Linked DNA regions of Solwaraspora sp. WMMA2065. The protein of the gene in region 2 binds, or shares a complex with, the protein of the main gene of each other region. Links are inferred from orthologs where the notes say so. Each region holds a gene or a part of one and is shown on either strand. Other genes may lie near its edges. The genes, in order: secG and secY.

The links.
Region 1: secY (region 2) and secG share a complex: the UniProt entries of both Escherichia coli proteins name them as parts of the sec protein translocase complex. The link is inferred for Solwaraspora sp. WMMA2065 from one-to-one orthologs.

Annotation. Positions count from the first base shown.
Region 1 is NZ_CP128361.1:2,139,892-2,151,036, forward strand. Bases 5,718-8,688 are described here. They hold secG (preprotein translocase subunit SecG), read right to left. Parts: upstream 7,348-8,688; coding sequence 7,087-7,347; downstream 5,718-7,086. Other genes in these bases: O7610_RS09715 (helix-turn-helix domain-containing protein), read right to left, coding at 5,718-5,871; O7610_RS09720 (hypothetical protein), read left to right, coding at 5,999-6,337; O7610_RS09725 (hypothetical protein), read left to right, coding at 6,416-6,595; O7610_RS09730 (RNA polymerase-binding protein RbpA), read right to left, coding at 6,604-6,948; O7610_RS09740 (vitamin K epoxide reductase family protein), read left to right, coding at 7,532-8,107. Outside these bases: O7610_RS09685 (hypothetical protein), read right to left, coding at 1-1,103; O7610_RS09690 (hypothetical protein), read right to left, coding at 1,100-1,885; O7610_RS09695 (Crp/Fnr family transcriptional regulator), read right to left, coding at 1,914-2,744; O7610_RS09700 (Mth938-like domain-containing protein), read left to right, coding at 3,305-3,682; O7610_RS09705 (aminoglycoside phosphotransferase family protein), read right to left, coding at 3,798-4,766; O7610_RS09710 (DUF397 domain-containing protein), read right to left, coding at 4,781-4,978; more of O7610_RS09715, read right to left, coding at 4,975-5,717; more of O7610_RS09745, read left to right, coding at 8,689-9,714; O7610_RS09750 (dihydrolipoyl dehydrogenase family protein), read right to left, coding at 9,665-11,032; O7610_RS09755 (class I SAM-dependent methyltransferase), read right to left, coding at 11,029-11,145. UniProt on the Escherichia coli protein: Subunit of the protein translocation channel SecYEG. Overexpression of some hybrid proteins has been thought to jam the protein secretion apparatus resulting in cell death; while this may be true it also results in FtsH-mediated degradation of SecY.
Region 2 is NZ_CP128361.1:3,977,778-3,988,900, forward strand. Bases 423-3,371 are described here. They hold secY (preprotein translocase subunit SecY), read right to left. Parts: upstream 2,589-3,371; coding sequence 1,257-2,588; downstream 423-1,256. Other genes in these bases: map (type I methionyl aminopeptidase), read right to left, coding at 423-596; O7610_RS18085 (adenylate kinase), read right to left, coding at 603-1,256; rplO (50S ribosomal protein L15), read right to left, coding at 2,819-3,262; rpmD (50S ribosomal protein L30), read right to left, coding at 3,262-3,371. Outside these bases: more of map, read right to left, coding at 1-422; more of rpmD, read right to left, coding at 3,372-3,444; rpsE (30S ribosomal protein S5), read right to left, coding at 3,473-4,087; rplR (50S ribosomal protein L18), read right to left, coding at 4,157-4,552; rplF (50S ribosomal protein L6), read right to left, coding at 4,605-5,147; rpsH (30S ribosomal protein S8), read right to left, coding at 5,165-5,572; O7610_RS18125 (type Z 30S ribosomal protein S14), read right to left, coding at 5,651-5,836; rplE (50S ribosomal protein L5), read right to left, coding at 5,840-6,409; rplX (50S ribosomal protein L24), read right to left, coding at 6,409-6,729; rplN (50S ribosomal protein L14), read right to left, coding at 6,726-7,094; rpsQ (30S ribosomal protein S17), read right to left, coding at 7,226-7,516; rpmC (50S ribosomal protein L29), read right to left, coding at 7,513-7,749; rplP (50S ribosomal protein L16), read right to left, coding at 7,749-8,174; rpsC (30S ribosomal protein S3), read right to left, coding at 8,178-9,044; rpsS (30S ribosomal protein S19), read right to left, coding at 9,636-9,917; rplB (50S ribosomal protein L2), read right to left, coding at 9,935-10,774; and 2 more genes. UniProt on the Escherichia coli protein: The central subunit of the protein translocation channel SecYEG. Consists of two halves formed by TMs 1-5 and 6-10.

The DNA.
Region 1 (11,145 bases), 1.8 Mb from region 2 along the record:
GGCAGGGTGAAAAAGATCCGGTGCTGATCGTCGAGATTGGCACTGACTTTATTAGCCAGCTGCCGGATCCCCGGCGCGCCAATGCCGCCGCGTACATTCGCCGGCTCGGCAAGCTTCTCGGCAAGCTTCTCCATAGCGTGTAGGACGTTGGTGGCCTGCGCCCCTTGCAGGAAGGCCAAGGCAACGAGAAAGAGCCTGGTTCGTGGATCTGGGTTGCGCTCAAACCAGTCGCCCAGTTCTTCGTCCCAGTTCCGATATGCCTGGAGTGCCTTACGTACGATATCGCCAAGGAGTTCCTCCGGATCGCTCGCAGCAGCCCGGATCCGGTTGGACAGCCTGGTGATCTGGGTCGGAGTGGCATCAGCCAGCATCTCTCGCAACGGCGGTTCCTGAAGTAGCGCGTCTACGTTCAGGCGCGCGTGCTGGTCGGTCAGAAGCCGGCGCAACAGCTCTTCACGTGCGGGGGCAGTCACCGTGAGAGCCGCGAAGCCCGGGACGTCCTCCGACCTCTCGAGCGTGTCCGGCTCGACCAGGACGACCAGATAGGAATCCCGCTTCTCTACTTCCTCCCGGTATGCCATCAGTACCTCGCGCAACCGCCCATCACGGCTTCCAGGCGGGACCGTGAGCAGGTACGAGCACCGGCCGTACGACTCCCATGGCACCTCGGCGACAGGCAGGAGCGACTTCTCGTCATCATCAGTCGGGATCTCCCGTCGGGGCGACGGAACGGCGGCGAGCAAGCCAACTGCGGCCGTACGCCGGCCGGTGTCGCGGCGCGCGACCAGCAGCACGTGACGCCGTTCCTGCAGGATGCGGGCCGCCGCTTCCCTGGACAGCCCATCCGGACCGTAGGCGCGGTCCACGAAGCTGTCCATCGTCTCCCGTACAAAGGCGTCGGACAGTTCCCAAGCTGCCCGGTAACGCCCGAGCCAGTTGTGGACATTCAGCACCTGGTCGCGGGCGACGTGCCCGGCGACCTGTCCGTTGTTCTTGTTGACGTACTGGCCGCCGTTCTCGGTGACGGCGATGCTGTCGTCGATGTCATCTGCGTAGGAATCGTCGATGTCGGGGTCGACGGGCTCGATCGGATCGGTCATCATCGGCTACCGTCCCGCTGCTGCGTCATATTCTCGACCGTGGTGGCGACCTGGCCGTTGTTCTGCCTCACCCGTGGTCCGGAGATCCGGGGACTTGTCCGCTTCTCCCCTGCCGGCGCCGTAGGAGGAGACGACGCCGGCAACACGCCGACCAGGTTTCCGGAGATCACGGGCACGTGGAGCCACGCCCGTTGTTCGAATGCCTTGCCGTCGACAGTCGCCGTAACCGGAATGCAACGGTCCGGATGCAGTCCGGCGTATCCGGCGGCGATGACGTCCTTGAAGACGCGGTCGGAGAATACGCAGGCCACGTAGGTCACGCGCGGGCTGGCCCCGGCGAGCATGGCCTTCACAGGTGCGGAATCGAGCAGACGATGAGCATCGTTGCGCGACTCCCCGTTACCTGTCCAGTGAGGGCTCTCCGGGTCGGCCGGTAGGGGACCAACGTGCAGGCTGACCCGCAACTGCAGTTGCGTCCGGGCGTGGCGGTTGTGCTCAGCGAGACGTTGCTGGAGCAGGCTCGGGAAGGGGTCCACCAGGTAGGGCAGAACGCGAGTCGGAAGTCCGACGGCGAATCCATCTCCGGTCGGGCCGAGGAATGAGGGACGTTCCCACTCCTTCCGCAGCCCGGCAACAGTCAGCGCGTCACCAACCAGGTCGAGCAGCCTGTTGCTGATCGCCTGATGAGTGCTACCTGGCTCCTCGGTGAAGCCCTTGGCGTCCACGGCCAGGATCGCCCGGTACGGGGGGAGATCGATCGAACTAGCGAACGGGATGTGTTCCACAGGAGTCCCTTCTCGAGGACGGACTCCCTCAGCGTCGGTCGGGACCGCCCGGTGCTCTGCCCAGTTCTGGGCAGAGCCCGTGTGACCGATCGCTCAGCGCCGCCGGATCCACGATGATGACCTCACGGCGTCCGGTGGTGACGATGCCGGCCTCGCGTAGCGCAGTCAGTTCAGCGACGACCGCGTTGCGCGAGGCGCCGACCAGTTCGGCGAGTTCTGCCTGGGACAGCCTGATAGCGGGTTGTCCGTCGGCTCGTTGGCTCTCCGTGTGGAGCTGAACCAGCGCCCGGGCCAGCCTTTCCCGCACGGGCAACAGCGCCAACGCCGTACGCTGGGCATCGGAGGTACGCAGCCGGTTCACCGTGTAGGAGGCAAAGCCTGTCGCGAACGCAGGCCGACCGAGAAAGCGTCGGAACTGTGGACCCGTCAGCAGCCGGGTGACCGTGGTGGTAAGGGCGGTGACCGTGGCCGACCGGGGTTGCAGGTCCACAGCGGCCAGATCGCCAACCACGTCGCCGGCGACCCGAAGCGTCAGAATCGCGCGGCTTCCGTCCCTCTCCGAGCGAACGATCTTGACGCAGCCGGCCAGGACCACATGCACGTGCTGCGTGGTGTCACCTTGGCGCAAGAGCACGTCGCGAGGTTCGAAGCGGACAGGAATCCCGGTGCTCCGGACTCGGAGCCATTCTTCCTGTGGGAGATGAGCAACAAGCCCTGACTCGCTGCATTCATGCATGCACATATTATATCGCCGACAGCTACAGCTTCGAACGACCGGTTGATGTGGTGTATGATCCAGTACCCCGTCGCCAGTAGTCACGAGAGTGCCGCACTGGCCGAAGCCCAGGCGGTACCCCATCCATACAGTCAACGGCTCCACCGCACTACCAACTGGCACCAGGGCTACGCTCGATGATCAGGCTGGGTACAGCCGTCAGCTATGACGTCTGGCGGATTTGCGCTTTTGAGCAGCAGGTGACCCGGCCTCTCGCCGCCGAGCTAAGTGTGGCGCTGCGCGAGATCGGCGAGGATGTCCTGGGCTGCTCAAGTCGCGGACCTACGGTCCTTCAACCATGCGGCTGCGGCGACGAGTTCTGCCAGAGCCTCTACACGCAGCCACCGCCGGTCGGTGCCTAAGGCCGGGTCACCGGAACATCGGTTTAGAGTCCCGACCGATCAGGCATGCTCGTTCTCGATGTGCTTGACGAGCTCATCATGTTCGTCGAGCTCATCGACCGACCGCCGCTGGTGTGAGCATCTCGCTACTGGCGGACCAGGAGGCGCTGGAGGACCATCGGTGTTCACCGTGGCGCGAGTCGAGATCGAGATCACCGCAGAGCCGGCTCGTGCCCGTTACGCGAAACCGCGCGGCAGCCGAATCCCTGTCGGCAGGCCGCGACGGCTAGAACGGAGATCGTGTTGACCGACGCCGCGCAGCCCTCCCCCAGGGTGTTGGAGATCTCGTGGGGACAGATGGACGTCGAAGGCCTCGGAACCGGCAAGGACTTCATGCTCTACCCAGGCGGCGGCCGGGCCTGGGACTGGTCCGAGACCGGGACCCGGCACAGCCCAGGGATTCAACCGGAGGACGTCGAGGAACTGCTGCGCAACGGCGCGACCGCGATCGTCCTGTCCCGTGGGATGCAGCTCCAGCTTCAGATCGACCCGCGCACACTTGAGCTTCTCGACCGGCACGGCATCACGCCGTACGTCGCCGAGACGACGCAAGCGGTGCAGCACTACAACGAGATGGCCGCGACGCGGCCGGTGGGCGGCCTGTTCCACTCGACCTGCTGACCGGGCGCACCGCGCCCAACGTGATCCACTACGCGCCATCGACCCGACACGCCGACAGCCTGTCAGACCACACGCATCCGATCAGCCCCAGTCGGCGGACGGACGGGCCCTCCGGTCAGCCCTCGCGCAGTAGGGCGTGGGCGATGGCGCGATCCGGCGCGCTGTGCCATGCCGGGCCGCCGGCTCCGGACTCCCAGAGCAGGTTCTGCAGTACGCGGCCGAGCGTCCAGCCGATCGCCCGTTCCCGGTCGACGCCCACCACCTCGGTCATCAGGTCGAAGCGTCTGCGGACCGCGCGCGGCACGTCGCCGGTGGCGACCACGTCGTCCCACCGGTTGCACAGGGCGGGGAGCAGCTCGAAGCAGGGATCTCCGGCGAGCGGCTTCGGGTCGATCGCCAGCCACGGCTCCCGAGCGCCGGACACGGTCGAATCGGACCTGGCCGAGTCGGCCCGGGACGCGAGGACGTTGTGGTAGTGCAGATCCCAGTGCAGAAGCCGGTCACCGGCCTCCGGCAGCAACTCCTCGACAGCCGCCGCGCACCGCCGGATCAGCGGATGGTCGGCGGCGGGTAGCCGTACCAGCGCCTGCGGCACCCGGTCGAGCATCCCGGCGGCGACATCGGCGAGACGGCGGACGTCGGGCGGTGCGGCCACCGAGGTCAGCCGGGCGAGCAGCTGGCTGAGGATCCGCAGCGCGGCCAGGTCGTCGGGGACGACCGCCAGGGTACGGTCGGCGTCGAGTCGTTCCAGCAGCATCGTGCCGGAGCGCGCGTCGTGCCGCAGGAGGCGTACCGCGCCGTCGCCGCCCCAGGCCCGCAGCGCCGCCGGCTCGCCGACGGTCTCCTCGTCGATCGGCTGCACCTTCAGCATCGCCGGTGACCCGTCGCTCTGCACGACGGGCAGCACCAGGGCGATCGCTCCGCAGCTCGACGGCCCGTCGCGACGCAGTCCCCACCTGTCCATGGTGGCCGTGGTCAGCTGTGGCAGCGCCGCGATCCAGGCCCGCCCGGCCTCACCGAAGTAGGTGGCGTGGGATGCGGCCAGCTCCGCCGGGACCTCAATGCCCGATCCACTGGCGGTCACCTGCGCGTGCCCGGTCAGCTGGGGTCGGCGGCCTTGAGGGTGGTGAGGAAGCCGGTCCAGGCTGACGGGTCGAACGCGAGCGCCGGGCCGCTACGGTCCTTGGAGTCGCGTACGCCGATGGTGTCGGCGCTGAGCCGGACCTCGACGCAGGCGGCGTTCTCCGAGCTGCGTGAGGACGTGAACCAGCCGCGTGCAGGGGTGTGTTCCGTCATGTCATCTCCTGGGCGACCTGGCGGATCAGGGCGAGGGACTCCTCGAAGCTTAACGCCCGCTCCAGGGTCTCACCGAAGGTGATCATGTAGTCGGCGACCCGGCTGGACTGGTCGATGATGTCGCTGGAGGTCAGCACCTCCTGCCAGACCAGATCCGGCACCCGTGGCGACGGAAATGTCAGGATCTGGAACGGCCCACCGAGCGCCGGGTACGCACCGGCCGAGAACGGGATGATGTGCACCCGGATCTGCTCCGGATGGCGGGTCATCAGGTCGGCCAGGTGATCGAGTTGGGCGCGCATCACCGCCGGGCCGCCGACCTGCTGGCGAATGGTGCTCTCGCCGAAGATCGCGGTGACCCGCAGCGGCGGGTCCTCGGCGAGCCGGCGCTGCCGGGCCAGTCGTACCTCGACGCGCTGCTCGGTCTCGGTGAGCCGGACGTAGGTGTTGCCGCCGCGCAGGATCGCGCGGGCGTACGCCTCGGTCTGCAACAGGCCGTGGACGATCTCGTTTTGGTAGGTGCGGACGTGGTCGGCACCGGCCTCGTAGCCGAGGAAGCGCAGGAACTCGGCCGGGAAGAGCTGCTTGTACGTGTGCCACCAGGCGCGGGCCATCGCGCCGATCCGCAGCGCTTCCAGCTCGGTCGCCTCCTGGTCGTCGATCTCGTAGATCTTGACGAGCTGGGCGAGCCGGTCGGCGGGGAGTTTGACCTTGCCGATCTCCACTCCAGAGACGTACGCCTGGGTGATGCCGCTGCTGCGGCCGACGCCGACGGCGGTCATGCCGAGCTCTTCGCGGCGCTCGCGCAGTCGGATGCCGAGCTCCATGGCCTGCACGGTGGGCGACATGGCGGGGTTGGCGGGTGCCTTGCGGGTCCTCGGTGCACGTGCCATCGGTGGCCTCTCTCACGATTGGACGGTGACCACGACATCACACCAGGTGATCATGAACAACACAAGGGGTTGATATAAGCGAGTTTTAGCGCGATGCTTCGTGCACCGCAGCATCCAATCAATGATCATGGAGGACACAGTGGCCGTACAACTCAGCTGGGTGGACAGTGAGCAGCGCGAACGTTACGGATTCTCGCTGTGCCGGGTGGTTGACCCCGGTGGCACCGACGAACGCTATGACCTGCTCGGCGTCATCGAGGTCCCGTTCGACCAGCGCCACCCGGAGCGCGTCGCCGACCAGCTCCACCCGTGGGCCATCGCCACCCTGCGGGCCGGCGGGTACGGCTTCGGCCACTACCTCGCCGAACTGACCGGCCTCGACGAGGACGGCGAACCGTGGCACCACATCCGAAACGCGCACATCAACTGGTCAGGCACGACAGTGCTGGTGCCCGCCCCTGACTGACCCCATGCCGCAGTGGCGACGCAACCCTCGCCTGACGGACGGCAGCGGGATACTGGAGTCCGACGAAGGGACTTCGCCATGGATGAGGAGCGGGAGCGGACAGCGCCGTCGGCGGACGACGAGTTCGATCAGCTACGGCGCGCCAGGTTCGGCAAGCTGCCGGCCCGGGTGGCACCGGAGGACATGTTCGGCGCGGTCGACGCCGATCCCGGGCATGATGAGCCGGGCCAGCCTCCGGTGCGTCGGGAGTGGGGCTAGGCAGCCGGTCAGGACTCGCCGCGTCGAGCGCGGACCGCCGCGAGCGCCTCGGCGAGGATCGCCTCGGCGTCGGCGTCGCTGCGGCGCTCCTTCACGTACGCCAGGTGCGACTTGAACGGCTCGGTCCGTGGCCGGGCCGGCGGATTGTGCCGGTCCTGCCCGGCGGGCAGCCCACAGCGGGGACACTCCCAGGTCTCCGGGGCCGCCGCCTCCACGGCGAGGCTGATCTCCACCGCATGCGCATTGGCACACCAGTAGGTCGTCTGCCGGCGGGGTGCGGGCTCGGCCCGCTCGGTGGGCCGGGCCGGGCTGGCACCGATCCGGCTGCCCCGGATCGTGTTGGCACTCGCCATGTTGTCGCTCCTGTCGTCGGGAAGGGGTGTCACCACGGCACGATGCGGTGGTGCGACGCCGGTGAAGCGGGCGTACCCAAAAGAATGCGCGGCCCGTATCAACGGGCCGCGCGAAATCTTACGACGGAATGCGACGGATCACACACCCGCACTCATCGCGACCTTCAGCCACAGGCCGAGGCCGACGATGCAGGCGAACCATACGATGCCGGTCAGTACGGTGTAGCGGTCGAGGTTCTTCTCGGCCACCGAGGATCCGGCCAGGCTGGTGCTCACGCCACCGCCGAACATGCTGGACATGCCGCCGCCCTTGCCCTTGTGCAGCAGGATCAGCATGGTGAGCATGACGCTCGTGATCACCAGCAAGACGATCAATACGTAGGCGAACTCGATCGGCATGGCAGTGGTCAGTCCTCTCATCACGGTCGCCGGCTCGCGAAGCGGGGCGAACCGGACAAACCCGAGTGGGCCGACACCCGGGCCACCCCAGGATAGCGGGCCGGCTCGATCCATGCCGACCGGCTCCGACGATCTCCGCGACCACCCACCCGTGTGGTCCGCCGCGAGAAGGGTAACCCACTGGATGAGACGACAGGGAAAGCCCGCCGAGCGGATCCGGGGCCGACCCACCGGCGTCGGGCGGGCATCGGACCGGGCAGCCGAACGGATCAGCGACGACCTGCGTCTGGTCGACACGCCGACGCTGCGGCGACGGCGGTGGTCGGCCGGGCTGACCCTGCTTGCGGCCGGCGCCTACGCGGTGGTCGCCACCTACCAGTACGGCCTGGTGCGGCACCTGCCGGAGCCGGCGCTGCCCTGGCTGGACGCCGATCGGGTGGACGCCAGCGGCGAGGCGTACGCCGCCGGACACACCCCGGATACCGCGCTCGCGCTGGCAAACGCCGGCGTCACCCTCGTCCTGATCGGGACGGGCGACGCCGACCGGGCGACCCGCCAACCGTGGCGGCCGTTGTTCGCCGCCGGCAAGGCGGCCGGTGACGCCGCCGCCGGGGCCTGGCTCTTCGCCGAACAGCTCAGCCGGCACCGCCGGATCTGCGGCTGGTGCAGCCTGGCCGCCGCCGCCACGACCGTGGCCGCAGCGCTCACCGTGCCGGAAGCCACCCAGGCGTGGCGCCACCTCCGTAGCCGTCCGGCATGACGGTCCACCAGCGGCACGCACGCCGGGTCGTCGTGGTCGGCGGCGGCCACAACGGCCTGGTCGCCGCCTGCTACCTGGCCCGCAGCGGCTGGCGGACGCAGGTGCTGGAGCAGTCCGACAAGCTGGGCGGCGGCGCCCGGACCGAGGAACTGCTGCCGGGCCACCGCTTCAACACCCACTCCGCCGCGCACAACATCATCAACGCCACCGGCATCGTCGAGGACCTACGGCTGCGGGACGCCGGGCTGGTCTACCGCGAGATGGACCCGTTCTCCATCGCGGCGTTCCGCGACGGCACGATCGTCCGGTTCCACCGCAGCGTCGAGTCCACCGTCGAGTCGATCGCCGAGGTCGACCGGCGGGCCGCGCGGCGGTACGCGGCCTGGATGCGCCAGGCGTGGCCGGTCGTCACCGCGATGCGGACCATGCTGGACCCCGGCACCAGCACGATGCAGCGTCTGCGGCGGATGCCGGGCCTGGTGGCGGCAGGTGGCCGGGCGGTGGCCCGCAACGGCGGGCCGGTCGGGCTGGCCCGGACCCTACTGGCACCGTACGGGCGGGTGCTGCGGGAACAGTTCGACACCGAGCTGGTCCGGGCACCGGTGGCGGCGTTCGCCGCACACGCCTCCGCCTCACCGCAGCAGGTCGGCGGGGCCACCTTCGCGTTGTGGCAGGCGTTCTACCACCAGGTCGGGCAGTGGCATCCGGTCGGCGGGTCGCAGGCGTTGACCGACGCGCTCGCCACCCGGCTGGCCAGCTACGGCGGCAGTTGGCGGGTGAACGCGCCGGTGGCCCGGATCCGGCGCACCGGGCCCGGCACCGACCGGGTCACCGGGGTCGAGCTGGCCGACGGTGCGCGGATCACCGCCGACGCGGTGCTCACCGCCATCGACCCGCGCACCGCCCTGCTCGACCTGCTGGATCCGCCGCTGACCGGCCCGGTTGCCGACCGGCTACGGGCCGCCGGGCGCGGCAACGCCGTACAGAGCCTGGTCCTGCTGGCCACCACCGGGCTGCCCGGCTACCCGCAGGCCCGGCCCGGCGACTGGAACGGACTGCAGTCGTACGTGGACAGCCTGGACTCGCTGTCCGCCGGGTTCGCCCAGGCCGAAGCCGGTCAACTGCCGGACGATCCGGTGCCGACGTACGCGTTCACGCCGTCGGCGCTCGACGACAGCCTCGCCCCGCCTGGCCGGCACACCGTTTACCTGGCGTGCCCCTGCTCCCCGTACCAGGTGCGGGGCGGTTGGGACGCCGCCCGGGAGGAGTTCGCCGACCGGATGGTCGCCGCCGTCGAGGCGCGGGCACCCGGGTTCGCCGCCAGTGTCGTCGACCGGGTGACGCACACCCCGGCCGACATGGCCCGGCAACTGCGCTGGCCCGGCGCGCACCCGATGCATCTGGACATCAGCCTGGACCAGCTGGCGATGCTGCGCCCGACGCCGGACCTGGCCGGCCACCGCACCCCGCTGACCGGGCTGGTGGTGTCCGGGGCGGGCACTGCCCCGGTCGGCGGCATCGCCGGACTGCCGGGCCGCGACGCGGCGTACGCGTTGATCACCCGGCCGCCCGCGCCGGGCGGGCCCGCCGGCCGCCGATGGCCGTGACGAACTGGGCGGCGGCCAGCTGGATCCCGTACGACCAGGTGGGGTAGGCGTGGGTGGCCTGGGCGAGGCGGCCGGCGAACATGCCGCTGGCCATCGCCAGCGCCGGTTCATGGATCATCTCGCCGGCCCGGCCGGCGACGACGGTGGCTCCGAGGATCCGGCCGCCGCCGAGGTTGCCCAGCAGCCGACGCGGCCCGGCGACCAGGGTGACGAACCCGTCGGTCGCGCCGGCGGTCACCGCCCGGTCCATCTCCGTCATCGGCAGGTACGCCACCCGGCCGCCCCGGTCGACCGACTGTGCCTCGGTCAGCCCGACCCGGGCCACCTCCGGGTCGGTGAAGACCACCCACGGCGTGGCGGCCGGGTCGTAGCGCTGCCGGCGACGCGACAGCGCGTTGCCGGCGGCGATCCGCCCCATGGCGAACGCGGCGTGGGTGAACGGCATCCGGCCGGTGACGTCCCCGGCGGCGTACCCGCCGGGCGCGGTCGTGGCCAAATGGGCGTCGGTGACCACGTACCCCCGGTCGTCGACGGCGATCCCGGCGGCCGGCAGGTCGAGCCCGTCGGTGGTCGGCCGGCGACCGGCCGCGACCAGCAGCCGGTCGCCGTGGACCTGTCGGCCGTCGGCCAGCCGCAGCGTCACGCCGCCGACGGTGGTGCCCGCTTCGATGACCTGCGCACCGAGGCACAGCGTGACCCCTTCGCGAGCGAACACGTCGGCGATCACCGCCGAGACCGCCGGTTCGTGGCCGGGCAGCAGCCGGTCGGCGGCCTCGACGATGGTCACCCGTGTGCCGAACCGGGCATACGTCTGGGCGAGTTCGCAGCCGACCGGGCCGCCGCCGAGCACGATCAGCGACCCGGGTGCCGCCGCGAGGTCGAAGACCGTCTCGGTGGTCAGGTACGGGACCTCGGCCAGCCCCGGCACCGACGGGACCGCCGGTACGGCTCCGGTGGCGACGACGTAGCGGCGGGCGGCCAGCACGGTGCCGTCGACGTCGATCCGCCCCGGCGCGACGAACCGGGCCCGACCCCGGCGTACCTCGATTCCCTCGGCGTGCAGCGCGGCGGCGTCCTCGGTGGCGGCGATCTGCGCGATCACCGATCGCATCCGTCGTACGGCGTCGTCGAACGGCAGGCCGCGCCCGGCCGCCTCGATCAGCGTCTTCGACGGCACGCAGCCGGTGAACGTGCAGTCGCCACCGGGCGGCCCGTCGGTGACCAGCAGCGCCCGGGCACCGGCTCCGGCGGCGGCGCGGGCCGCGCCGAGACCGGCGGCCCCGCCGCCGATCACCACCAGGTCGTGTCCGCCGGTCACGGTCTCGCCGCCACCAGCAGGCCGTACCCGATGATCCGCTCGGCGATCGCCGCGCGGGCGGCGGCCAGCACCGCCGGTGCCTGGGCGAAGTCCAGCCCGGCCGCCTCGGCCCG
Region 2 (11,123 bases):
GGCCGGCCGTAGTTGAGCACGTGCGGGTCCTGGTGCATCTCGGTGCCGATCCCGTGGCCGCCGTAGCCCTCGACGATGCCGTACCGGCCGCCCGCCCGGATCGCCCGCTCCACCGCGTACGAGATGTCGGTGAGCCGGCCACGGCCGCTGACCGCACCGCGCGCCGCAGCGGCGATTCCGGCCCACAGCGCGTCCTCGGCGACCGTGATCATCCGCAGCAGTTCCGGACGCACCTCCCCGACCGGCGCGGTGAAGGCCGCGTCGCCGTGCCAGCCATCCAGCACCGCACCGCAGTCGACCGAGATGACGTCGCCGTCGCGCAGCACCTGCCCGGCGGCCGGGATCGCGTGCACCACCTGCTCGTTGACCGAGGAGCAGATGGTCGCCGGGTAGCCGTGGTAGCCCTTGAACGACGGAACCGCACCGGCGTCGCGGATCGTCGCAGCGGCGATGGCGTCCAGATCGGCGGTGGAGACGCCGGGGGCGATCGCCGCCCGCATCCGGGCCAGTGCGTCAGCGACCACCAGACCGGCGGCCCGCATCCGGTCGATCTGCTCCGGAGTCTTCAGCTGGATGTCCAGCTGCTGGCGGCGCATCGGGCGCTACCCGCCGTACGAACGCAGGGCGTCGATCGCGCGTACGGTGACGTCCTCGACCGGCCCGGTGGCGTCGATCCCGACCAGCTTGCCCTGGGCCCCGTAGAAGTCGACCAGCGGCGCGGTCTTGTCGGCGTACTCCACCAGGCGCTGGGCAATGGTCTCCGGCTTGTCGTCGTCGCGCTGGAACAGCTCGGCACCGCACCGGTCACAGCGGCCCTCGGTCGCCGGCGCGTCGAACTCGACGTGCCAGATCTTGCCACAGCCCCGACAGGTACGCCGGCCGGACAGCCGCCGGATCACCTCGTCGTCGTCGACGACCAGCTCCAGCACCAGATCAAGCGCGGTGCCGAGGTCGGCCAGCAGCTTGTCCAGCGCGGCTGCCTGCGGAGTGGTTCGCGGGAAGCCGTCGAGCAGGAAGCCTTCGGCGGCGTCCGGCTCGGCCAGCCGGTCCCGGACCATGTTGATGGTCACCTCGTCCGGAACCAGCTTGCCGGCGTCCATGTATCGCCTGGCCTCGACACCCAGTGGCGTGCCCTGGGAGACGTTGGCCCGGAAGATGTCCCCGGTCGAGATTTTGGGCACGACCAGGTGAGCGGCGATGAACTCGGCCTGGGTCCCCTTCCCCGCCCCGGGGGGACCGACCAGTACCAGCCTCATCTACCGGAGGAACCCTTCGTAGTTGCGCTGCATGAGTTGGCTCTCGATCTGCTTCACGGTTTCCAGACCGACACCGACCATGATGAGCACGGCGGTGCCACCGAACGGGAAGTTCACGTACTGGTCGCTGTCCAGCCAGATGAAGAAGAAGTTCGGCAGGACGGAGATGAGGCCGAGGTAGAGCGCACCGGGGAGGGTGATCCGGCTGAGGATGAAGTCGAGGTACTCGGCCGTGGGCCGGCCCGGCCGGATGCCGGGCACGAAGCCACCGTACTTCTTCATGTTCTCCGCGACCTCGGTCGGGTTGAACGTGATCGACACGTAGAAGTACGTGAAGAAGATGATCATAAAGAAGTACGTGACGATGTAGATCGGGCTGGTCGGGTTCGCCAGGTTGTTCTGGATCCACGCCTGGACCTGACCAGGGTCGTTCGGATCGAAGAACTGCAGCCCGAGCTGCGGCAGGTAGAGCACCGACGAGGCGAAGATCACCGGGATGACACCGGCCTGGTTGACCTTCAACGGGATGTAGGTCGAGGTGCCGCCGTACATCCGCCGGCCGATCATCCGCTTGGCGTACTGCACCGGGATCCGGCGCTGCGCCTGCTCGATGAAGACCACCGCGGTGATGACCACCAGGACCAGCACGATCACCAGGCCGAACATGCCCCAGCCGTGGGTGTTCTTGATCGCCCACCCCTCGCTGGGCAGTCGCGCCGCGATCGAGGTGAAGATCAGCACCGACATGCCGTTGCCGACGCCCCGGTCGGTGATCAGCTCGCCGAGCCACATCACCATGCCGGTGCCGGCGGTCATCGTGATGACCAGCACGCTGAGCGTCAGCCAGGTCGGTAGGCCGGTCCCGTCGGGGATGATCGGCCACTGGTCGCACATGTTGTTGAACAGCTGCCCGGATCGGGCCAGCGCAACGAACGCCGAGGCCTGCAGGATGCCCAGGCCCAGGGTCAGGTAACGGGTGTACTGGGTGATCTTGGCCTGGCCGGACTGCCCCTCCTTGCGGAGCTGCTCCAACCGTGGAATCACCACGGTGAGCAGCTGCAGGATGATCGACGCGGTGATGTAGGGCATGATGCCCAGCGCGAAGACGGACAGGGACAGCAACGCACCGCCGGAGAAGAGGTTCAGCAGGGTGAAGACCCCGCTGGAGTCCCCGGACTCCATGGCGGTGATGCACTGCTGCACGTTGCCGTACGACACGCCTGGGCTCGGCAGCGTGGCGCCGAGCCGGTAGATCGCGACGATGAAGACCGTGAACAGCAGCTTCTTGCGCAGGTCAGGCGTGCGGAACGCACTGAGAAAGGCGGAGAGCAACTTCTTCCTCCTGCGCGAGGCGGCCGCCGGATGTTCTGGCGGGTCGGGTGGGTGCGGAGCGCCCGATATCCATGGCTGGCATCGGACTCTAACAGTCCGGCGTCGGTCTGGGCAGGCGTGCCCTAGAACATACACCGGTCCCGATATTAACGGGACGGAGGCTTCACCAGTAGGCCGTGGCGCCCGTCAGTCGCGGACAACTGAGCGAGCGCCACGTCCAAGCTGGGTGTTCAGAGCTCGGTGACCGAGCCGCCAGCTGCGGTGATCTTCTCCTTGGCCGACCCGCTGAACGCGTGCGCCGACACCTGGAGAGACACACCACCGAGGTCGCCGCTGCCCAGCACCTTGACCGGCTGGCCCTTACGGACCGCGCCGGACTCGGCCAACTGCTGCGGACCGACCTCACCACCGTTCGGGAAGAGCTCCGCCAACCGGTCCAGGTTGACCACCTGGTAGACGACCTTGAACCGGTTCTTGAAGCCCTTCAGCTTCGGCAGACGCATGTGGATGGGCATCTGCCCACCCTCGAACGCCGCCGGGATGTTCTTGCGGGCCTTGGAGCCCTTGGTGCCCCGACCGGCGGTCTTGCCCTTGGAGCCCTCACCGCGGCCCACCCGGGTCTTCGCGGTCTTGGCCCCCGGCGCCGGCCGGAGGTGGTGGACCTTGATCGCCATTACTCGACCTCCTCGACCTTCACGAGGTGGTTCACGGTGAAGATCATGCCCCGAATCTCGGGCCGGTCCTCCTTGACCACCACGTCGTTGATCCGCTTGAGACCGAGCGACCGCAGCGACTCCCGCTGGTTGCGCTTGGTCCCGATCCCGGACCGGACCTGGGTCACCTTCAGACGTGCCATCACAGCCGCCCTCCGTTCATCTTCGCTGTCACGCCCCTGCGCCCGCGCGGGACGCGAGCATCGCGGCTGGGGCCACGTCCTCGACCGGCAGGCCACGCCGGGTGGCGACCGCCTCCGGCGACTCCAGGCTCTTCAGCGCGGCGACCGTGGCGTGCACGATGTTGATCGGGTTCGACGAGCCGAGGCTCTTGGAGAGCACGTCGTGGATGCCCGCGCACTCCAGCACCGCACGCACCGGGCCACCGGCGATCACACCCGTACCGGCACTCGCCGGCTTCAACAGGACCACGCCGGCGGCGTCCTCGCCCTGCACCGGGTGCGGGATCGACGCGGCGATCCGGGGCACCTTGAAGAAGTGCTTCTTGGCCTCCTCGACGCCCTTGGCGATCGCCGCCGGCACCTCCTTGGCCTTGCCGTAACCCACGCCGACCGTGCCGTCGCCGTCGCCCACGATCACCAGGGCGGTGAAGCTGAAACGCCGACCGCCCTTCACGACCTTGGCGACCCGGTTGATCGCGACGACGCGCTCCAGGTGTGGGGTCTTCTCGACGGGCGCGTTGCCGCGACCGCCCTCACGGCGGTTGTCGCGGCGACCACCTTCGTTGCCACCGGACCCGCCGCCACGACGCTGTTGACCTGGCATCAGCAGCCTTCCTTCCTACTCGTGACGGGGTTTGCTTCGATTTGCGTCTGGACAGGCATCAGACGGCCGCTAGAACTCGAGTCCGGCTTCGCGGGCAGCGTCGGCCAGCGCGGCGATCCGCCCCGCGTACCGGTTGCCCCCACGGTCGAACACGACCTTGGAGATACCTGCCGCCTTGGCCCGCTCGGCGAGCAGCTCGCCCACCTTGCCGGCCAGTTCGCTCTTGGCACCCGCGGTACCCCGCAGCGACGCGTCCATGGTCGACGCGGACGCCAGGGTGTGACCCTTGGTGTCGTCGACGATCTGGGCGACCATGTGCTTCAGGGAACGGGTGACCACCAGGCGCGGCCGCTGCGCGGTCCCACTGAGGTTCTTGCGCACCCGGAAGTGCCGGCGCGCCCGCCCGATGGCACGCCGCGCGGAGACGCTGCCGCCCGCCCGACGCTTCAACAGTGTGGCGCTCATCGGAACCCGCCTCCGTTCGCGACTGCGGGGCTCGCAAGCTCGCTCCTCGCGCTCACTTCTTACCTGCCTTTCCGGCCTTGCGGCGGATGACCTCGCCCTGGTATTTCACGCCCTTGCCCTTGTACGGCTCCGGCGGGCGGATCTTCCGGATGTTGGCGGCGACCTCACCGACCTGCCACTTGTTGATCCCGGCCACGTGGAACAGCGTCGGCCGCTCCACGGTGAAGGTGATCCCCTCCGGGGCCGGCACCAGCACCGGGTGCGAGAACCCGAGAGCGAACTCCAGGTCCTTGCCCTTGGCGGTGACCCGGTAACCCGTACCCGCGATCTCCAGGGTCTTGCGGTAACCGTCGGTCACCCCGATGACCATGTTCGACACCAGGGTACGGCTCAGCCCGTGCAGTTCCTTGGCCTGGCGCTCGTCGTTGGCCCGGTTGATCTGGAGCTGACCGTCCTCGGTCCGCTCAACGGTGATCGACTCGGGCAGGACGTGCGACAGCTCGCCCTTGGGGCCCTTGACCGTGACGGTCTGGCCATCGATCTTGACATCGACGCCGGCCGGTACCGGGATCGACTTACGTCCAATACGCGACATTGTTACCAGTCTCCCGATTACCAGACGAAGGCGAGGACTTCCCCGCCCACGCTCCGCTTACGGGCCTGCCGGTCGGTGAGCAGCCCCTGGGACGTCGAAATGATCGCCACGCCCAGGCCGCCGAGCACTCGGGGCAGCTCATCCGACTTGGCGTACACCCGCAGACCCGGCTTGGACACGCGCTTGATCCCGGCGAGGCTGCGCTCCCGGTTCTGGCCGTACTTCAAATCGACCACCAGCCGCCGGCCGACGGCACCCTCCGCAGGGTCCTCGACCTGCCAGGTCGAGATGTATCCCTCGGCCTTGAGGACCTCGGCGATGTTCGCCTTGACCTTCGAGTACGGCATCGTCACCCGGTCGTGGTACGCCTGGTTGGCGTTGCGCAGACGGGTCAGCATGTCTGCGATCGGGTCGGTCATCGTCATGGGTCTCGTCAACCTTTCTCGCCGGGGTTCCCGGTGGCTGTACCACCGGGCCTACGGCGAAGACCTGTCAAGGTGGGGTTACCAGGAAGCCTTCGACACACCGGGCAGCTCACCGCGGTGCGCCATCTCCCGGATGCAGACCCGGCAGAGGCCGAACTTGCGGTAGACCGCCTTGGGCCGCCCGCACCGCTGGCAACGGGTGTACGCGCGCACCGAGAACTTCGGCTTCGCGGCGGCCTTGATGATCAGCGCCTTCTTGGCCATAGCTCAGTTCTCCTTGAACGGGAAGCCCAGGAGCTTGAGCAGCGCCCGGCCCTCGTCGTCGGTCTTGGCGGTGGTGACCACCGTGATGTCCATGCCCCGGGTGCGGTCGATCCGGTCCTGGTCGATCTCGTGGAACACCGACTGCTCGGTAAGCCCGAACGTGTAGTTGCCGTTGCCGTCGAGCTTGCGACCGTCCAGCCCGCGGAAGTCCCGGATTCGGGGCAGCGCGATGGACAGCAGCCGGTCCAGGAACTCCCACATCCGGTCACCGCGCAGGGTGACCTTCGCGCCGATCGGCATCCCCTCACGGAGCTTGAACTGCGCGATCGACTTGGTTGCCCGCCGCACCTGCGGCTTCTGGCCGGTAATGGTGGCCAGGTCACGCATGGCACCGTCGATCAGCTTGGCGTCCCGAGCGGCCTCGCCGACACCCATGTTCACGACGATCTTGACGAGCCCCGGAACCTGCATCGGGTTCGCGTACTGGAACTGCTCACGCAGTTGCGCGATGGTCTCCTCGCGGTACCGCTGCTTGAGGCGCGGCGCCGGCCTGGTCTGGGTAGCGGTGGTCATCACAGGTCCTTACCGTTGCTACGCGCGATCCGCACCTTCTGGCCGCTGTCGTCGAACCGGTAACCGACCCGGGTCGGCTTGCCGTCGGAGTCGAGCACCTGCACGTTCGAGACGTGGATCGGAGCTTCCTGGGTGACGATGCCACCGGTCTGCCCGCCGCGCTGGGTGGTCTGGATGCGGGTGTGCTTCTTGATCCGGTTCACGCCTTCGACGAGGACCTTGTCCTGCCGCGGGTAGGCCGCGATGACCTTGCCCTTGGCACCCTTGTCCTTACCGGCGATGACGACGACCGTGTCGCCCTTCTTCACCTTCACGGTCACAGCACCTCCGGCGCCAAAGAAATGATCTTCATGAACCGCTTGTCCCGCAGCTCACGCCCGACCGGGCCGAAGATGCGGGTACCGCGCGGGTCCCCACCGTCCTTGATGATGACGGCAGCGTTCTCGTCGAAGCGGATGTACGACCCGTCCGGCCGCCGCTTCTCCTTCGCGGTCCGGACCACGACGGCCTTCACCACGTCGCCCTTTTTCACGCCGGCGCCGGGAATCGCGTCCTTGACCGTCCCGACGATCACGTCGCCGATGCCTGCGTAGCGCCGACCGGAGCCACCGAGCACCCGGATGCACAGGATCTCCCGGGCACCCGTGTTGTCGGCGACACGCAGTCGCGACTCCTGCTGGATCACGTCTATCTCCTATGTCTGCCAGTCCTCCGGTCACCCGGAGCTTGGAAGAACCTGGTCCGCGCTACGCGCGGGCTGCCATCCGGACCCGACCGACCCGAACGCCGCGCGACGGCGGCGGACGGGTCGCCCGGCTACTTCGCCTTCTCGAGGATCTCGACGACCCGCCACCGCTTGGTGGCGGACAGCGGCCGGGTCTCCATCAGCAGCACCCGGTCACCGACCCCGCACGCGTTCTGCTCGTCGTGTGCCTTCAGCTTGCTGGTACGGCGCATGACCTTGCCGTACAGCCGGTGCTTGACCCGGTCCTCGACCTCGACGACGACGGTCTTCTCCATCTTGTCGCTGACCACGAGCCCTTCGCGAACCTTGCGGCGGGCCCGGACGACCGTTGCGCCCTGCTCGGGGGCGGTGTTCTCACTCATGATGCAGCCACCTCAGTCGGCGCGGCGGAGAGTCCCAACTCACGCTCACGCATGATCGTGTAGATCCGGGCGATCTCCCGACGGATGACCTGCAGCCGGCGGTTGTTGTCCAGCTGACCGGTCGCGGCCTGCACGCGGAGGTTGAACAGCTCCGCCTTGGCCTCCCGCAGCTTCGTGACCAGCTCCTCTTCGGAGAGGTCACGCAGCTCGGCGGCCGAAACGCCCGCTGCCATCAGCTTTCACCCACTTCGCGCGTCACGATGCGGCACTTCATCGGGAGCTTGTGGATCGCACGACGCATCGCCTCACGCGCGATCTGCTCGTTCGGGAAGGACATCTCGAAGAGCACCCGTCCCGGCTTGATGTTGGCGACCCACCACTCGGGCGAGCCCTTACCGGACCCCATCCGGGTCTCGGCCGGCTTCTTGGTCAACGCCTGGTCGGGGAAGACCGTGATCCAGACCTTGCCACCACGCTTGATGTGGCGGGTCATGGCGATACGGGCCGACTCGATCTGACGGTTGGTCACATACGCCGGCTCGAGCGCCTGGATACCGAACTCGCCGAACACCACCCGGGTGCCGCCCTTGGCGGCGCCAGTACGGCTCGGGTGATGCGGCTTGCGGAAGCCCTTCGGGGGCTTGCGCGGGATCAGCATCTGTCAGCCCTCCTGCGCTGAGCTGTCCGCTCCGGCCGAAGCGGCCGGAGTGGCCGGCGCGGCATCAGCCGGCGCGGCACTGCTGGTCGTGGTCGACGGGCCACCGGAGATCTCCGCGGCGGCCGCCCGGCCAGCCTCGGTACCACCGGCGGTCGTCCCGCTGGAGCCGGAACGCCCGCGACGGGGCCGGTCCGGCCGCTCCCGGCGGGGACGGCTGGGCGCCTCGGCCGGAGCCTCCCGCCCCGGGACCGCGTCGCCCTTGTAGATCCACACCTTGACGCCGATCCGGCCAAAGGTGGTCCGGGCCTCGAAGAAGCCGTACTCGATGTTGGCCCGCAGCGTGTGCAGCGGCACCCGACCCTCGCGGTAGAACTCGGTACGGCTCATCTCCGCACCGCCGAGCCGGCCGGAGACCTGCACCCGGATGCCCTTGACGATCGGGTTCTTCATCGCCGACTGCATGGCCTTACGCATCGCCCGCCGGAAGCTGACCCGGCTGGCCAACTGCTCGGCGACGCCCTGCGCGACCAGCTGTGCGTCCGACTCGGGGCTCTTCACCTCGAGGATGTTGAGCTGCACCTGCTTGCCGGTGAGCTTCTCCAGCTTGCCCCGGATCCGGTCCGCCTCGGCGCCCTTACGGCCGATGACGATGCCCGGGCGGGCGGTGTGGATGTCGACCCGGACCCGGTCGCGGGTCCGCTCGATGTCGACCTTGGAGATACCGGCCCGCTCGAGGCCGCTGGACATCATCCGGCGGATCTTGACGTCCTCGGCGATGTAGTCCTTGTACAGCTTCTCCGCGTACCAGCGCGACTTCCAGTCGGTCGAGATGCCGAGCCGGAACCCGTGCGGGTGAACTTTCTGACCCATTACTCGGCACCCTCCGTGCTGCTCTGCTTGCCGCCGGCCGGCTCGTTCGCGGTCGCGCCGCCCTGCGCCGTGCTCTCGGTCTGCTCCACGGCCGCCGGCTGCGCGTCGGTCGTCGCCGCCTCGGCCGGCTGGGCCTGCTTCGCGGCCTTCGCCGGCTGCGCCTTGGTCGCCCGCCGCGTCGGCTTCGCCGCGGCGACGGCCTCCACCGCGATGGTGATGTGGCAGGTCCGCTTGCGAATCCGGTACGCCCGGCCCTGCGCCCGCGGCCGGAACCGCTTCAGCGTCGGACCCTCGTCCACGAACGCCTCGCTGACCAGCAGCGCGTCGGGGTCCAGCTGCTCGTTGTTCTCGGCGTTGGCGATCGCGCTGGCCAGGACCTTGTACACCTGCTCACTGGCGGCCTGCGGCGCGAACTGCAGGACGGTGAGTGCCTCCTTCGCGGGCAGACCGCGGACGAGGTCGACCACCCGACGCGCCTTCATCGGCGAGATGCGCACGTACCGCGCAACCGCCCGCGCGCCCGGAAGCACCGGAGCGTCGCCCTTCACTGGCATCGCTGTAACCCCTTGATCCTCTATCCGTGCCCGCGACTCAGCGCCGACGGCTCTTGCGGTCGTCCTTCTCGTGACCCTTGAAGGTGCGGGTCAGGGCAAACTCGCCGAGCTTGTGCCCGACCATCGACTCGGTGATGAACACCGGGACGTGCTTGCGCCCGTCGTGCACGGCGATCGTGTGCCCGAGCATCTCCGGGGTGATCGTCGAGCGCCGCGACCAGGTCTTGATGACGTTCTTGGAGCCCTTGTCGTTCTGCGTCTCCACCTTCTTCATCAGGTGGTCGTCGACGAACGGGCCCTTCTTCAGGCTGCGAGGCATGTGCTACCAGACTCCTTCTAGCCGCGCTTGCGGGTGGCGTAGCGGCGGCGGACGATCAGCCGGTCACTCGGCTGGCCCTTACGACGGGTCCGGCCCTCCGGCTTGCCCTTCGGGTTCACCGGGTGGCGACCACCGGAGGTCTTGCCCTCACCACCACCGTGCGGGTGGTCGACCGGGTTCATCGCGACGCCACGGACGGTCGGGCGCTTGCCCTTCCACCGCATGCGGCCCGCCTTGCCCCAGTTGATGTTTGACTGGTCGGCGTTGCCGATCTCACCGATGGTGGCCCGGCAGCGCACGTCGACCCGGCGGATCTCGCCGGAGGGCATCCGCAGCGTCGCGTAGGCACCCTCCCGGCCGAGCAGCTGGATGCCGGTGCCGGCCGAGCGGGCCAGCTTGGCACCGCCACCCGGTCGCAGCTCCACACCATGGATGGTGGAACCGACCGGGATGTTGCGCAGCGGCAGATTGTTGCCGGGCTTGATGTCGGCGCCGGGGCCGGACTCAACGGCGTCGCCCTGCTTCAGGTCCTTCGGCGCGATGATGTAGCGCTTCTCGCCGTCGGCGTAGTGCAGCAGCGCGATCCGGGCGGTCCGGTTCGGGTCGTACTCGATGTGCGCGACCTTGGCCGGTACGCCGTCCTTGTCGACCCGCTTGAAGTCGATCAGCCGGTACTGGCGCTTGTGTCCACCGCCGTGGTGCCGGGCGGTGATCCGGCCGTGCGTGTTCCGACCGCCCTTCTTGGGCAGCGGCACCAGCAACGACTTCTCCGGTGTGGACCGGGTGATCTCGGCGAAGTCGGCGACGGACGAACCACGGCGGCCCGGCGTCGTCGGCTTGTACTTACGGATTGGCATTGTCTACACCCCTCAGCTGACCGGGCCGCCGAAGGCCTCGATACGGTCACCGTCGGCCAGCTTCACCATCGCCCGCTTGGTCGCCTTACGCTGACCGAAGCCGGTCCGGGTGCGCTTGCGCTTGCCCTCGCGGTTGAGCGTGTTCACGGTCAGCACGCGGACGTCGAAGATCTGCTGGATCGCGATCTTGATCTGGGTCTTGTTGGCGTCCGGGTGGACCAGGAACGTGTACCAGTTCCGGTTGAGCTCGGCGTAGCTCTTCTCCGAGACCACCGGCGCCACGATGATGTCGCGCGGGTCGGCAATCGTGCTCACTTGTCGCCCTCCTCGGTCTGCGCCGGAACACCGA